DNA from 2 places in the Oceanobacillus sp. FSL W8-0428 genome. Region 2 is predicted to be linked to the other one. Evidence: riboswitches for the same ligand, from Rfam matches in the RefSeq annotation. Region 2 holds a riboswitch; the other holds the start of a gene.
What was found. A riboswitch is a leader RNA that binds a small molecule or an ion and turns the genes downstream of it on or off. The one in region 2 is predicted to bind FMN.
Positions count from the first base shown of each region.

Region 1: another riboswitch for FMN. It lies ahead of ribD (bifunctional diaminohydroxyphosphoribosylaminopyrimidine deaminase/5-amino-6-(5-phosphoribosylamino)uracil reductase RibD); the one in region 2 lies ahead of MKY30_RS22905 (ECF transporter S component).

Region 1 covers NZ_JBBORB010000001.1:1,867,972-1,875,578, reverse strand. Annotated here, with positions in the region: gene ribA (GTP cyclohydrolase II) at 1-77, opposite strand, end outside; gene MKY30_RS08725 (riboflavin synthase) at 88-714, opposite strand; gene ribD (bifunctional diaminohydroxyphosphoribosylaminopyrimidine deaminase/5-amino-6-(5-phosphoribosylamino)uracil reductase RibD) at 647-1,774, opposite strand; FMN riboswitch at 1,916-2,053, opposite strand; partial or broken gene MKY30_RS08715 (BCCT family transporter) at 2,705-4,239, shown strand; gene MKY30_RS08710 (helicase) at 4,306-4,845, opposite strand; gene aroA (3-phosphoshikimate 1-carboxyvinyltransferase) at 4,890-6,245, opposite strand; gene MKY30_RS08700 (LysR family transcriptional regulator) at 6,352-7,227, shown strand; gene MKY30_RS08695 (NUDIX hydrolase) at 7,314-7,607, opposite strand, start outside.
Region 2 covers NZ_JBBORB010000001.1:4,759,328-4,766,934, forward strand. Annotated here, with positions in the region: gene MKY30_RS22890 (TIM barrel protein) at 1-173, opposite strand, end outside; gene MKY30_RS22895 (PTS transporter subunit IIABC) at 272-2,317, opposite strand; gene MKY30_RS22900 (DeoR/GlpR family DNA-binding transcription regulator) at 2,804-3,556, shown strand; gene MKY30_RS22905 (ECF transporter S component) at 3,766-4,347, opposite strand; FMN riboswitch at 4,511-4,634, opposite strand; gene MKY30_RS22910 (M20/M25/M40 family metallo-hydrolase) at 4,726-5,790, opposite strand; gene MKY30_RS22915 (thioredoxin family protein) at 5,976-6,530, shown strand; gene MKY30_RS22920 (potassium channel family protein) at 6,664-7,607, shown strand, end outside.

The DNA.
Region 1 (7,607 bases), 2.9 Mb from region 2:
TTCTCGTCATCAGCAACAATAATCAATCGTCCTTGCTTCAAAGCTGTAACAGCTGCTTCTATATTTTGTACAGTCATATTTTCCCCTCTATTCTCCTGTGTATTTGCTTAAAATCTGAGTCTTTTCCGTGCCCATTATAGCTTTAATATATTTTCCGAGTATATCGGTTTCTATATTTACAAATTCACCTTGTTTTAATTGACCCAGATTTGTATGATTCATGGAATAAGGAATGAGTGACACACTAAATGATCCTGCCGTAACAGCTGATACGGTCAAGCTTGTTCCATTAATCGCCACAGATCCTTGGGCTACAATCTCTCCTTGTACTTGTGGCGGATAATAGAATGTGAGAATAATGGAATTCTCTTTTTTCACCTTTTTAATTAACCGCGTCGTTGTATCTACATGACCTGATACAATATGCCCTTCCAAGCGTCCTCTTGCAGACATTGCCCGTTCCAGATTCACCACCGCATTCACCCGCAAATCAGAGAATATCGATTTTTGAAATGTTTCCGGCATAATGTCCACTGTAAAATCTGAATCAGTTACTTCTATAGCAGTTAAACAGACACCGTTGATTGCCATACTGTCGCCAATGTTATAATCCTGCAAGAGCTCTCTGGAGGCAGAGCATGTTAACTCAATATGCTGACTCACTTTTTTGATTCGTTTGACTGTTCCTGTTTCCTGAATCAATCCTGTAAACATCCTTCTTTCCCCTCCCGCTGACTATTCGTATATCCTCACCAACTGCTTCCGCGCTTTGTAATGTTAAAGGTACTGCAGATAAAACATTTCTATCACTGGAAAAGGCAGATACTCCATTACCGCCAATCAGCTTGGGAGAGATATACGTAATTACCTCTTCAAACAAATTTTCTGCCAGGAAAGCATCATGAATTCTGCTTCCCCCTTCTACATAAACGGATTGAATCCCCTCCTTCTGTAAATACTCCATTACTTTTGAGATTGTCCAATGCATGTCCGGTATCAATCGTACATGCTCAGGTACATCCTCTATAGCACTTGATGTTGTAAACACCCATACAGGAACAGTTTCTCTATAAATCTGATATTTCGCAAAATCCATTGTTTTCCCTCTCCGATCCAGGATAATCCGAATAGGTGGAAAATCAGTAATTACATTCGGCAGCAGTTTTGGATTATCCGCTAAAATTGTCCCGCTTCCTACCATAATAGCCTGAAAATATTGCCTTTCCTCATGTACTCTTTTATATGTTTCTTCTCCAGTAAGATACGTCCGCTGCTTCGAATGGACAGAAATTTTCCCATCCAGACTGACGGCCTGCTTTAATACGATATAAGGGTGCTGTCTCCTATGAAAATAGTTATAATGCTTATTCAATGCCTCTGCCTTCTCCTGCAACACACCGGAAATCACTTGTACTCCCTGTGATTCTAGATAGGCTTTTCCTTTACCAGCTACAACGGGATTAGGGTCAAGCTGTGCAATCACAACTTTGAAAATGCCGCTTTTTATAATCATTTGGGTACAGGGAGGCTGTTTTCCTGTATGATTACACGGCTCCAGCGTCACATACATTGTTGCACCAATTAAATCTTCGGGAGCTTCACATTGGTCGATAGCCATTTTTTCTGCATGCTTTTCGCCATATCTCTGATGAAACCCAGTAGCTAAAACAGTGTCATCTTTCACAATTACTGTACCGACTAAAGGATTGGTATGTGTGTTTCCCTGCCCCAGTTTTGCGAGCTCTATTGCCCGCTCCATATACAGTGTGTCCATGTGCTTCCTCCTTTCTTAAAACACCAAAAAGCCCCGTGAATGATCTCCACGGGGCGTACTTAAATAAACCATGTCTATACACTGAAACAGATTTTCATGTACCTTAAAAGAATACACTTCACCCATTCATGTGCTGACGTAAGTTTTCTTCTCCCATCCAGACTTTAACTGTCGGCTCCAGAATCTCACTGGATCCACCGCGATACGCGGGTCACGGACTTCAAATCTCAAGGATTTGTCACCGCCGGTCGGGAATTACACCCTGCCCCGAAGAAACGATATTAAATTTTTATATTACTCTTTCTTACCTTACATAATCTAACTTAGCATTCTATAAGTGTTTACAGCCTCTCAACTGAAGTGTCAGTATCCTGTTATATCTTCATAAACCCTGCCAAAAAAATCTAGTTACATATGCTAATATGTTAAAACTGATAATATCAGTTTAAAAAATAAAATGCAAGCTATCATTTTTATAATGCTTTAATAATTAGTCGTATTTGGTCACTATATTACCCGCTAACTTTTTTTGGAAAAGAGAGATTATTTTAAATTAAGTACGTATGATTGACAACGTATTAAAATTGTTTTAGGGTATAGAACGGTGGAATTATACTTCAACTGCTGGAGTATGATTCCACTATTTTGTTTTTTACTGCATTTCCGTTTTGTATTTGCATGATAATAAAACAACAAACATTCCGAGGAGCTTTTCATATTTCCCCCCTCGGAATGTTTGTTGTTTGCAAGCACCCTATTGTAACAATTTATTCGCTTATCCCTGGCCAAGTTTTTTCAGTCAGGATACTTACAGGCGTTTCAATGTGGTTAAAAGATATTATCCATTAGATAAAAAACGGGGTTCAGAGAAAGACTAAAAGGAAATCAAACAACTATGATTAAACTTAACAAGATGGAGGAAAAGAAATAATGAAAGGTTCAAATAGAAAAAAGACTTCGCTAGATCTGCCAACATTTATTATAAGTGGCGGCGCACTCGTACTATTTGTCATAGCCGCATTTATTAATGCTGACTTTGTCGCTGATATGGTTGATACCTTATTTGGCTGGTCTGCTACTTATTTTGGTGTAGTTTACCAAATGACTGTATTAGTCACATTTTTTATTGCGTTAGGGTTAGCTTTTTCTAAATACGGAAAAATCCGTTTAGGTAATATGGAAAAACCAGAAATGAGTACATTTAAATGGATTTGTATTATTATGTGTACTTTATTAGCAGGAGGAGGAATATTTTGGGCTGCTGCAGAACCATTATCCCATTTTATATCCGTACCTCCCCGCTTCTCAGGGATTGAGAATGGCACACTGGAAGCAGTTGTACCTGCTCTGGCATCCAGTTTTGTAGACTGGGGTTTTCTGTCATGGGCAATTTTAGGTACATTAGGCACTATCGTATTAATGTATGCCCACTATCATAAAGGCATGCCGTTGAAGCCAAGATCTTTACTATATCCAATTTCCGGCGAAAAAATCATGAAAAAAGTGTATTAGGAACACTTGTTGATTCTTTTTCTATTCTTGCTGTTGCTGCTGGAACGATTGGACCGATTGGGTTCTTGGGTTTACAGACAGGTTATGGATTAAATGCATTAACTGGTTTACCAAATACCTTAGTTATTCAAATTATCATTATTATCGTTATCGTTATTGGTGCAGCAATCTCCGCTGTAACAGGAATCCATCGGGGAATTCAGCTGTTAACCAGCTTTAATGTTCTCTTGGCACTTGGATTAATCATTGGAATCTTATTACTCGGACAAGGTTTCTTTATCTTTAACAATTATTTTGAAGCTTTTGGTCTTTACGTAAATGATTTTATTTCTTCCAGTACCTTCCGCGGTGATGAAGAATGGCTTGGCTTATGGACTGTATTTTTCTTTGCTTGGTTTATTGGCTATGGCCCGATTATGGCGCTATTTACAGCACGAATTTCACGCGGAAGAACCATTCGTGAGCTAATTATTGCAGTTGCTGTTATCGCGCCTATTATTACAACTTTTTGGTTTACTGTCGTTGGCGGAACAGGAATCTTTTATGAACTAAATGATTCTGGCTCGATATCAACTGCCCTAAATGAAGCAGGTCCTCCTGCTGCGATGATAGCCATTACAGAGCAATTGCCATTTCCTATGATTTTCGGAGCCTTGTTCTTGCTGGCTACCGTTATTTTCGTATTAACTACGGCAGACTCTATGGCCCTGTCTATTTCAATGGCTATTACCGGAGAAGGGAATCCTCCAAGCTGGTTAAGAGCTTTTTATGCATTGGTCATGGGTCTTGTTGCTATTGTATTAGTTACCATCGGTGAAGGAAGCGTGGACGCCCTGCAATCCTTTATTGTGGTGACCGCTGTACCTGTTGTATTCCTGCTGATTACGACATTCTGGACAGCACCAAAAGCAGCTAAAGATTTATATAATAATCATAAAAAAGAAACGTTATAAACCAAATTGCAAACAGCCTTTCTCTGTATTTTGGGGAAAGGCTGTTTTTATCGTATAGGTATCCTATTATTTTTCAGCAATACAAAATATAAAATGATCATTCGGATTCCAAACATGTTCTTCATCCGCAATATACCCGCGCAGCCATAAATTCCCTTGGATTCGGCGAAGATAAAAGCCTTTTGGAACATCCAGATCCTCACTTAGAATTTCTGATGCTATTGTTATTGAACCATTAGGAGCCTGATTTTTCAGCTGGTGTGCATCATATCCTTCTCCTTGATTAAAATACGCCAGTCTTATATAGGGAGCCAACTCAAGCGGGCAGAGCTGTAATTTAAGATTAGCAGCTTTGCTAAAAAGTTGGGATGTCGTAGCTCCATCAACAAAATCAAGATCCTTTACAGCGAGCTCTACAATTTTAGCTTGATAGCATTCCTTGGACACTTCAAAATAATCGCTGGCTATCAGCTTCTCAGCAAGCACATTTAACAATATCTTATTTTCTTTCATTTTTTGAATTAATTCCGGTTTAGTATAACCACCTGCTTTGATTATTGTTATATTGGCATTGCTCCCAGTATAATGATTTTCACATTTAGTCACAGCAGCCCCTCTTTACTATCGTTATTTTATAATAATTGATTCTATTATATAGCTTCTTGCCTTTTTACCCCCAACCCCAACTCCTCCAAAAATGAAAAATATTCCGGAAATGTTTTAGATACACAACCTGGGTCATTTAATTGAATCCCTTCAACCTTTGACCCGATCAGCGCCAACGCCATCGCAACCCGATGATCATCATAGGTGTTTAGACTAGCTGGTTTCGGAGATCCCGGATAGACTATTAACCCCTCCTCAAATTCCTCTGTCCGAATTTCCAATTCCTTTAAAGCTTCACAAATAACACTTATTCTGTCAGATTCATGATGACGGATATGGGCGACGTCCTTAATAGTAATCGGACTATCAGCGAATGGTGCAATTGCTGCTAAAGTTAATGCCTGATCAGATATCTCCTTCATGGATATTTCAAAACCGCCTTTTAATTGAGGAGCGCCTTCCACTTCAATAAAGGAAGCACCTTTTATAACCTTACATCCCATCTTTTCAAAAACATCCAGCATCTGAATATCTGGCTGTTTTGTCTTCTCTGTTAAGCCATTTATCCGTATTCTCCCATTTGTTACCGCAGCCAGTGCCAAAAAGTAGCAGGCTGCAGAAGCATCTGACTCCAGCAGAATATCTTTCGCTTTGTAGGGAGAAGGATTTATAACAATTTGCTGGAGTGCATTGTCATACTGCACATCTGCACCAAACTCTTTCATTAAATCAAGGGTTAAAAAGACGTAAGCATGTTGGACAATTCCATCCTTGATAGTTACTCTTGTTGTTTCATTGAAATATGGTGCTGCAATTAACACCCCACTGATAAATTGACTGGATATCGAGCCTGAAAGACTTACTTCTCCGCCTTTTACATATTTCCCTTTGATACGTAACGGATAATAATCCTTTTTTGCCAAATAGTCGATTTCAGCACCGAGCTGTCTCAGGGCATGGATAAGCGGCGCAATTGGTCTTTTGCTCATACTTTCACTTGCCTCCAGATTCCACTCGCCTTCCCGGGAGGCCGCCAATACTCCCGGCAGAAATCTTGCAATTGTTCCTGCTGCACCAATATATAAATCATTTGACCTCAGATGACCGCCGCTTCCCTTGATGTACACTATATCATCCTGCAGCTCAATCTCCGCTCCTAATTGTTTTAAAGCCTCGATACACCAGTACGAATCATCACTTTTTAAAATACCGCTCACTTTGGAATTTCCATCTGCCAAAGCACTCATTATAAGTGCTCTGTTCGTCAGACTTTTGCTTCCTGGAATGGTGATAGCAGCCTCTATTCCTTGCTTGGCAGGTGAAATTGTGATCTTATTTATCCCATTTAAAGACGACCAGGGGCTTCTGGCTTTGATATCAAATTTATAATCTTCTCTCATCTTTATCCCCCTCTTCAGTTGATGCTGTTTGTTATTCATTATAATCAAGGTTATGATATAAATGAAATTAATATTTCCAACAGTAGCTATAGGTGGTATCTATATCATGAATACAGACTTGTACCGTGTATTTTATATAACAGCAATCGAAAAGAATTTTAGTAAAGCAGCAAAACGGCTTTTTATTACACAGCCGAGTGTCAGTCATTCTATAAAGCAATTAGAGAATGAGCTCGGAATCCAGCTTTTCACCAGAACGTCCAAGGGAGTTTTGCTTACAAAGGAGGGTGAGGTACTATTTGATTATCTCAAACAAGCGTTTGATTTAATTGATAATGCAGAACAGAAAATAATGGAAATGAAAAACTTACAGAGGGGCTCTGTTACAATCGGAGGAAGTGATTCAACCTGCAAACACTATTTGCTGCCCTATGTCCAAAGCTTCCAGAAGTTGTATCCTGAAATCGAAATTAAGTTACAGCATGGCTCTACACCACAGATTTTAGATAAATTGGAAGCTGGGTTAATTGATATTGGGATCATTCACTTGCCAGCTAATCAAAGCAATGCTTCCATAACGGATTTTTTAAGTATTAACAGCACATTTGTTGTCGGGAAAAGGTTTCAGCACCTGACAGGAGAACAACTTTCTTTGTCGGACATACAAGCATATCCGATTATTTCTTTTTCAGAAGCAAGCAGCTCCAGAAAGTTCCTTAATCAGCTTTTTCTAAAGCAAAATCTGGAGATCAAACCGGATATTGAAATTGGCAGCGTGGAATTATTAATCGAATGCGCCAAAATTGGCATGGGTATTGCATTTGTGACAAAAGAGCTTGTGTTAAAGGAACTGGCTGAACAACAATTATTTGAAGTGGACATAGATGAAATTATTGAAAAGAGAAAGATTGGATTGGCAACAAAAAAAGATACTTCTTTATCATTGGCAGCTGACAAGTTTTTAAGCCATTTGTTAGCATGACTTGGCTGCATACTATAAACTTAAGGAGCCAAGCTTTTCTTTATCATACATAGCTTGACTCCTTTTTATTTTCTATTATCCCCTTTTTAAAATTCCACATAGATTGGATGCTTGCTTTCATCCAGGCAAAGCTCAATCCTTTCTCTAAAGTTTCCATTCTTCACCATTTCCAAAGCCTGCTCAACGGGAAAGAATCCAACGTCTAAGCTTTCTGATGAGGTTGTAAATTCTCCTCCAATTGGTTTAGCTAAGAATAATGTATTACAAATGGATCGATCCACATTTTGAAATATTCCACAGAACTTTAAAACTTCTACATCAATTCCTGATTCTTCCTTTGTTTCTCTAATAGCAGCTTCTTTCAGGGATTCGCCTTCTTC
Region 2 (7,607 bases):
CAAGTCTCCTGTATCTGCTCAAGAATTTCATTACTGACTTTTTGGGGCAGGCTGGGCAGCCCTACATTAGCAAAATTAAATTGTACTGTACTAAAACCAAATTCACGAATCTTTATAAACGCTTCTTCTAAGGGATATTTAACAAATACTTTAGAAAAAATTCCTTTTTCCATCAGGTAACCTCCTAAATTTATTATATAAATAAAACATTTTAACAGAGTAAATAATTGATTAATTTAATTGGAATCATATAAGTTATAATTAATTTCAATTAAAATTTGATCAGGTTTTTTTGACCAGCTTTGATTCTTCCTTGCACTAAAAGTTCAACTTCGTACATTTCTTTGTCCAGATTCGTAAAAATAATTGGTGTAATCAGAGAATAACCTTTATTTCTGATTTGTTCTGCATTGATTTCAGCAATTAAGTCATTTTGATTAACCACATCGCCTTCTTCAACCAGCAGGCGGAAACCTTCTCCTTCTAAATTAACTGTATCCAGACCAATATGAATAAGAACTTCATTACCAAAATTATCGACAATAGATATAGCATGCTTTGTTGGAAATACTCCTACAATTTCCCCTGACACGGGGGCATAGATCACATTATCCTGCAGTTCAATTGCAAAGCCATCCCCCATAGTTCTTGTAGAAAACACCTGATCTGGAACTTCATCAACTGAAATTATTTCTCCGGCTGCAGGAGCTGTGATATCTAAAAGTTTAGCTGGTTCTGATTGAACAGCTTTAGCATTTTTTCCCGTCTCAACAATCGGTTCATAATCATCTCCCCGAAGCTTTGTAAGTACCCCTTCTTTAATTCCAACTGCTGCGTTACCATAGATCACTTGAACGTTTTTACCTAAAATACTTACACCAGAAGCTTCTAATTGATCAGTGAAAATATCTTTATCAACAACTGCAGTATCTGCTACATCCACACGTAATCTTGAATAACATGCATTCACATTACGAATATTTTCTTTGCCGCCTAAACCTTTGATAATATTCGTAATTTGATCGCCATCATAATTTTCGTTAGATTTTTTTATGTTTTTATCTTTGTCTGTCATACGGCCAGGAGTCTTCAGATTGAATTTCACAATTGCAAATCTAAATAAGAAATAATTGATTGCAAAGAAACTCAGTCCAACCGGGATAAGGATCCACCAATGTGTCCGGGTTGTCAGTAAATTAAAGAATGCAAAATCCAGCAATCCTCCTGAGAAGGAAAGTCCTAAATGCGCCCCCAATAGATTCATTGCTGTAAATCCCAGACCGGTAACTACTGCATGAATTAAAAATAGGACAGGAGCAGTAAAGATAAATAGAAATTCTAATGGTTCTGTTACACCTGCGATTAAAGAAGTTAATCCTGCAGATAATAAGATGCCTTTCACTTTAGCTTTTTGTTCTTTTTTCGCTGTATGATACATTGCTAAAGCAATTGCCGGTATAGAGAAAATTTTCAATACAAACAATCCATTCATGAAATTACCAACAGTAATTGGTACGTTATCTGCTAATTGAGAGAAGAAAATCAATTGATCCCCATTGACAACTTGACCTGCGGCATTTGTATATTCTCCAGCTTGTAACCAAAATGTTGGCCACCATACGTGATTCATACCGAATGGAATAGTTAATCTTTCTACAAAACCGAACATAAAACCGGAAAAGCCTGCGTTTAAATTTACGATAAATGTAGACAAATTATTAATTCCGCCTTGAATTGTCGGCCAAATAATAATCATTATAAAACCTAAAAACAAAGCGCTAAAAGCAGTAATTATTGGCACGCTTCTTTTCCCGGCGAAAAATGCTAATGATGTTGGTAACTTAACATCGTGAAATTTATTAAATATAGTTGCTGAAAGCAGCCCAACAATGATACCTCCCAAAACTCCTGTTTGAACGGTTGGAATTCCTAAAATTTCAACATACATATCTGATTCAGCAACCATCTCTGGTGTAATCCCCATTGTTCCGCCAATGGTTACGTTCATAATCAAATAACCTACAATAGCTGATAAAGCTGCTACACCATCATTATTCGTTAATCCGATAGCTACCCCTGCAGCAAAAATCAATGGTAAATTAGCAAAAATAATATTTCCTGTAGCTAATAACACGTTAAAGATATTTTCCATCACTGGATTATCTGCAATAGGCATCATTTCCAAGAAAGCAGAATTTGTAAAAACTGTTCCTAAGGCTAATAACAGTCCTGCAGCTGGTAAAATAGCAATGGGCGTTTGCAATGACGCGCCGATACTCGTCAATTTATTTACAAACTTCATAAGTAGATTTTTCATTTTGTCATCTCCCTAAAAATCTTGTTGATTCGCAGAAATAATTACTATTTTCAAATAATTAAAATTAATAATGCCCATTCTCCTTATAGTTTTTATGACTTCAACCTTTGGTAACGCATACATTAAACTACCCAAGTAAGTCGCACAATCACATTTTTTGATACTGTTGACTTATAAGTTCATGCCTCTTCATACTTTATATCACTTCCTTTTTAATTGTTTTTTATTGAATTGAATTTAATATTATCGTTTTTAATTGATTATGTCAATAAAAAGGATAAAAAGAAATTGGATATTCGGATATTAGCTGATTATAACTTCACTTATATTGGCCTATCTTTCTATCCAAAAGACAGAGTAACGAACGTCTTTATAATTTCCACAGTCATTAATAGTACTTCTTTATTTATTATGATATAATTATTTTTATAAATAACCCGATATAAACAATCTAATTCAATTAAATACAATAAAAAGGTGATAAATATGCTAAAAAAAGAACGTCATATCTACATATTAGATAAGGTTCAATCCGAGGGAAGAGCATTGGTTTCTGAATTAACGAAGGAACTGAAGGTAAAGGAAGACACTATTCGAAAGGATATGCAGGAGCTGTCGGCAAAAGGATTAATTAAAAGGGTTCATGGCGGGGCATTAAGCATTGTCAATGACAAGGTAGACTTTAACACGAGAATTGATCAAAATGCTAAAGTTAAGGAAGAATTAGTCAAACTCGCTGTTCCCATTCTGGAAAAAGCGGATGTACTTTTTATTGATGGCGGCACCACTAACTTAAAGCTGGCTGAGAAGCTGCCCCAGTCTTATAAAGGGAGAGTATTAACGAATAGCCCTTCAGTGGCTTTTGCCCTAAGCAACCACCCTCATGTACAAATCTATGTTATTGGTGGTGAATTCAATAAGAATTCACACGTTAATACAGGTTCCTTTGCTATTAAAGAAATTGAGAGGATTCACGTAGAATTATGTGTACTTGGTATTTCATCAATTGATTCCAATCTTGGAATTACAGTTCCTCTTTTTGAAGAGTCCCTGCTAAAAAGTCAGTTAATTAAACAAAGTTCTCAAATACTTAGTGTGGTGACCAAAGAAAAGTTAGAAAAAGTCTCTACTTTCTTTGTCGAAAAAAGTAATGCTTTAGATTATCTAGTAACAGAGAAATCTGTACCGGCTAATATCATTGATGCATACAAGCAAAATGGGATAGAAGTCTTGCAATAACATATCCCTTTTAATCTCATGGATAGCTAACTATAGTAAGTCATACCTTTCACCTGATTTCTCAATATAGCACTATTCGTTTGTTTATTTTTCATGCACCAAAATAATTTACTCTCTTTTTATGCACTTTTAAATTAACAATAAGAAAGAGGCCGGAATTTTGATCCGGCCTCTTTCTTATTGTACTCCTTAGTTCTTTTTATATTGTATTATATAAACCTCGTCCGCTGCTGCTGAATCCAGCTCTGCAGCTTATTGAACAATGGGATAAACAAAATTCCGATAAAAATTCCTTTAATTATATTAAATGGCAGCACGCCACCAATAACTGCAATCCATTTCATTTGTTCAGACATTTCCCAGCCCATAAACCAGCCATAAGCAGGTAAAATTAGATAATAATTGAGTACACTCATTCCGACTGCCATAATAACAGTACCTGTTGCCAATCCGCTGACAAGACCTTTTAAACCCTTTATCCGATGATAAATAAGTGAAACCGGTAAAACAATCATTAATCCGGCAACAAAGTTGGATAAAACACCAATTGGCTCTCCAGATCCCGAAACAGCCAAATATAACAAGTTCTTAAATCCAACGACAAGCACTCCTGCCATTGGTGAAAAGATCAAAGATGCAATTAATGCAGGTACATCACTGAAATCCACTTTTAAATAAGGTGTTGGTAAAAACGGAAGTGGAAAATTTAGAAAAAATAAAACAAGAGAGATAGTACTTAATAATGCGATAATAATTAACTTTAGCAGCTGATTTCTTTTCTTCTTTTGCATCAGCTTACCTCCTTCATCATTTTTCCGATTCCAACTCGTGATGAAGGTACGATGCTATTTTTAGCCTGTAAGCAATTAAAAAACCCTAAAGCATAAGGGCTTTAGGGTTTGAGTCATCGCTAAATAAATACACACAAAACATGCGTATGGTTAAAAACAAGCTCGACATCTTCTCCCATCCAGACTATTACTGTCGGTTCTGGAATTACACCAGATCAACTGCATCAACGTACAGCTCGCGGACTATTTCCGCCGGTCGGGAATTACACCCTGCCCCGAAGATTGGAATCGAATATTTAATTACTTTCAGTATACCATAGCATATTCATTTGACAAGAGAAAAGTTTTTAATTCAAAGTAATTTCATATTTCCTTATATCAAACATCATCATGCAATGGATTTAAATCTTCCTTCCCTGTCAGGTTTTCAAGCATCGTTACTAATAATTCAATTTCCTTATCAATATCCTTCTTGCTTACTGTTTCTACTGGTGAATGCATATATCTAAGCGGTAGAGACACTAATGCCACCGGTACTCCTTTCCCTGTGTATCGCATTTTATCGGCATCGGTTCTTGTAGCATCCGGTGTTAATTCATATTGTAAAGGAATTGATTTGTCTTTTGCTGCTTTTTCCAGCCAACGATTGATTTTGTGGTGAATTGGTGCTCCTTTTGCTAAAACAGGGCCGCCTTCTAAATGAACCTCAGCCAGCTTTTTCGGATCAACATTTGGATAATCTGTTGCAAAGGTAACATCAACAGCAATTGCAAAATCGGGCTTTATTCCAGCCGCGGCAAAGTAAGCTCCCCCCATATTTGTCTCTTCGTTCACCGTACTTGCACCGTAAACGCCAATCGACAAATCTTTTCCAGACAGCTTGCGAATTACTTCTGCTACAATGAATGCTCCGGTACGATTATCCAGCCCTCTGGCGGAAATATACCGATCCTGTAATATTTCCGGCTCTGTTTTTAACACACAGAGATCCCCAATCTGAACCTTTTTAAGTGCCTCTGCTTTTGACTGAAATCCACAATCCATATAGAGGTCCTGCACACCGATATCACCTTTGATACCTCCATGATGCTGTGCGTTGACACCGATGACCCCTGTAAGTGTTTCCTGATATCCCAACACTGTCACCCTCATGCCAATAGCTGCTTTCAGATTAATTCCACCCAATTTTTCAAAAAATATAAAACCACGTTCATCAATACGCTGAATAATGAATCCGATTTCATCACAATGACCTGCTAAAAGAACTTTAAATGGTGCATCTGGATTAACCACTGCAATCACGTTCCCAACATGATCTGTCCTAATTTCATCGGCATACTCCTTGACATAATTAATCCATTTCTTTTGTATTTCCATTTCCATACTTGATGGAGATGGCGTATGAAGTAAGTCCATTAAAACATCATATTTTGTATCTGCCATGTTATAGCCTCCTATAAATGCTTGTCCAAAAGGACGATGAAAAATTCAAACCGCCATTTTCATTGTACCTTCTAAACATTCCCTATAAATTCTTCCCTATCCTTCTTTACAAGGTAACTTTGGTTTACCAATTCTGCAGAAGAAGGTAAACTAACTATATCAAATAATTGAAATGAGGGATATAGATGTCATTAAATGAATGGTATGAAAAAGGGCTTGATCCAGATGAATACATCGAAGCAATGAACGTAAACAAAGAGGATTTATTGCACATTTATGATAACTTTTCATTACCTGCAGATGAAGCTTTTTTTGAAGAAATCAGAAGCAAGAACTTAAGAGCAATTATTCTTACAGAAGATTGGTGTGGTGACGCGATGTTAAACATGCCGATTCTTCTTAAAATTTCAGAGGCTGCCAATATGCCTGTCAAGGCTTTGCTTCGGGATGATAATCTTGAATTAATGGATCAGTATTTAACAAATGGAACAGCCAGATCTATCCCTATTATCATCTTTATTAATACAGAGGGAAAGGGAGTCGGAAAATGGGGACCAAGAGCCCCAAAAATTCAAGCGTATATAGACGAAGCACGCGCCCAGCTTCCACCAAAGGATGCCAGTGATTTTGAAGAAAAGCAAAAACAAGTGCACCGGTTTATTTCAAAATCCTATCGCGATAATCAGGATAACTGGTCTATCGTTTATGAAAGCATCAAAGAAACTTTAAAAACAATATAATTTTTAAAAACCATCGATTTCAAAGTATAAATCGATGGCTTTTTAAATTATGTATATTTATAGTTTCGGTTTTAATGAATAACATTCCTTTCTATCTGCGTATACTAACGAAAATAGATAGGAGGATTCCTTAATGAATGAGCGTTTTCTAAAACTTCTTTACTATCGCATTCCTAATATACTGAAACTGCTGCTTCTTGTTATAATTTCATTGTCGCTCTTCGGGTATCTTATTTATTTAATCGAACCACAGCGTTTTCCTACATTGTTAGACGGAATATGGTGGGCACTTATTACAGGAGCGACTGTCGGTTATGGAGATTATGTTCCTGTGACCTTGCCAGGCCGGCTGATTGCAGCATGCTTAGTTTTAACTGGCGGCGGATTAATTGCGTTTTATATCGCCTCCATATCCACTACAGCTATAAAGCGTGAAAAAAATTCACAGGAAGGCAAGCTTGCTTTTCATGGTACAAACCATTATATATTTGTCGGTTTTAATGAACAGACCCGGCAGCTTATTGACTTAATCATTCACCATTACTCAGATAAAAAAATTGTTATCATTGATCAGACTTTAACCAATCTTGCTTATACAAAGCTGCCAGTGCATTATATTAAAGGAAATGCAGCAGAGGATACCACTCTCCATATGGCCAACATTAAAGCAGCTTCCTGTATATTTGTTGCTGCCGATAACCAAAAATCCGATTATGAATCAGATACTCATGCTATCCTGACTACCATCGCTATCCGTGGGAATAATCGGGATATACCTGTTATCTTAGAAATTCTAACAAAGAAACAAATTGATAATGCCGCCCGTGCAGGTGCAACAACAATTATTCGATCAAATGATTTTATGAGCAGTCTGTTTTTCCATGAATTAGACCCGGAGATACAGGCAACACCTTTTGAAGATATTTATCATCTTCTTATCCAGCATAAATTTATTCACCAGCCTGTTCCTGATTCACTTATTGGAAAAACTTATTTAGAAGCGGTAACTCCCTTCCTGGAAAAAGGATTCCTTATAATCGGTGTGCTTCGTGAAAAAGAATATATCCTTCATCCAAA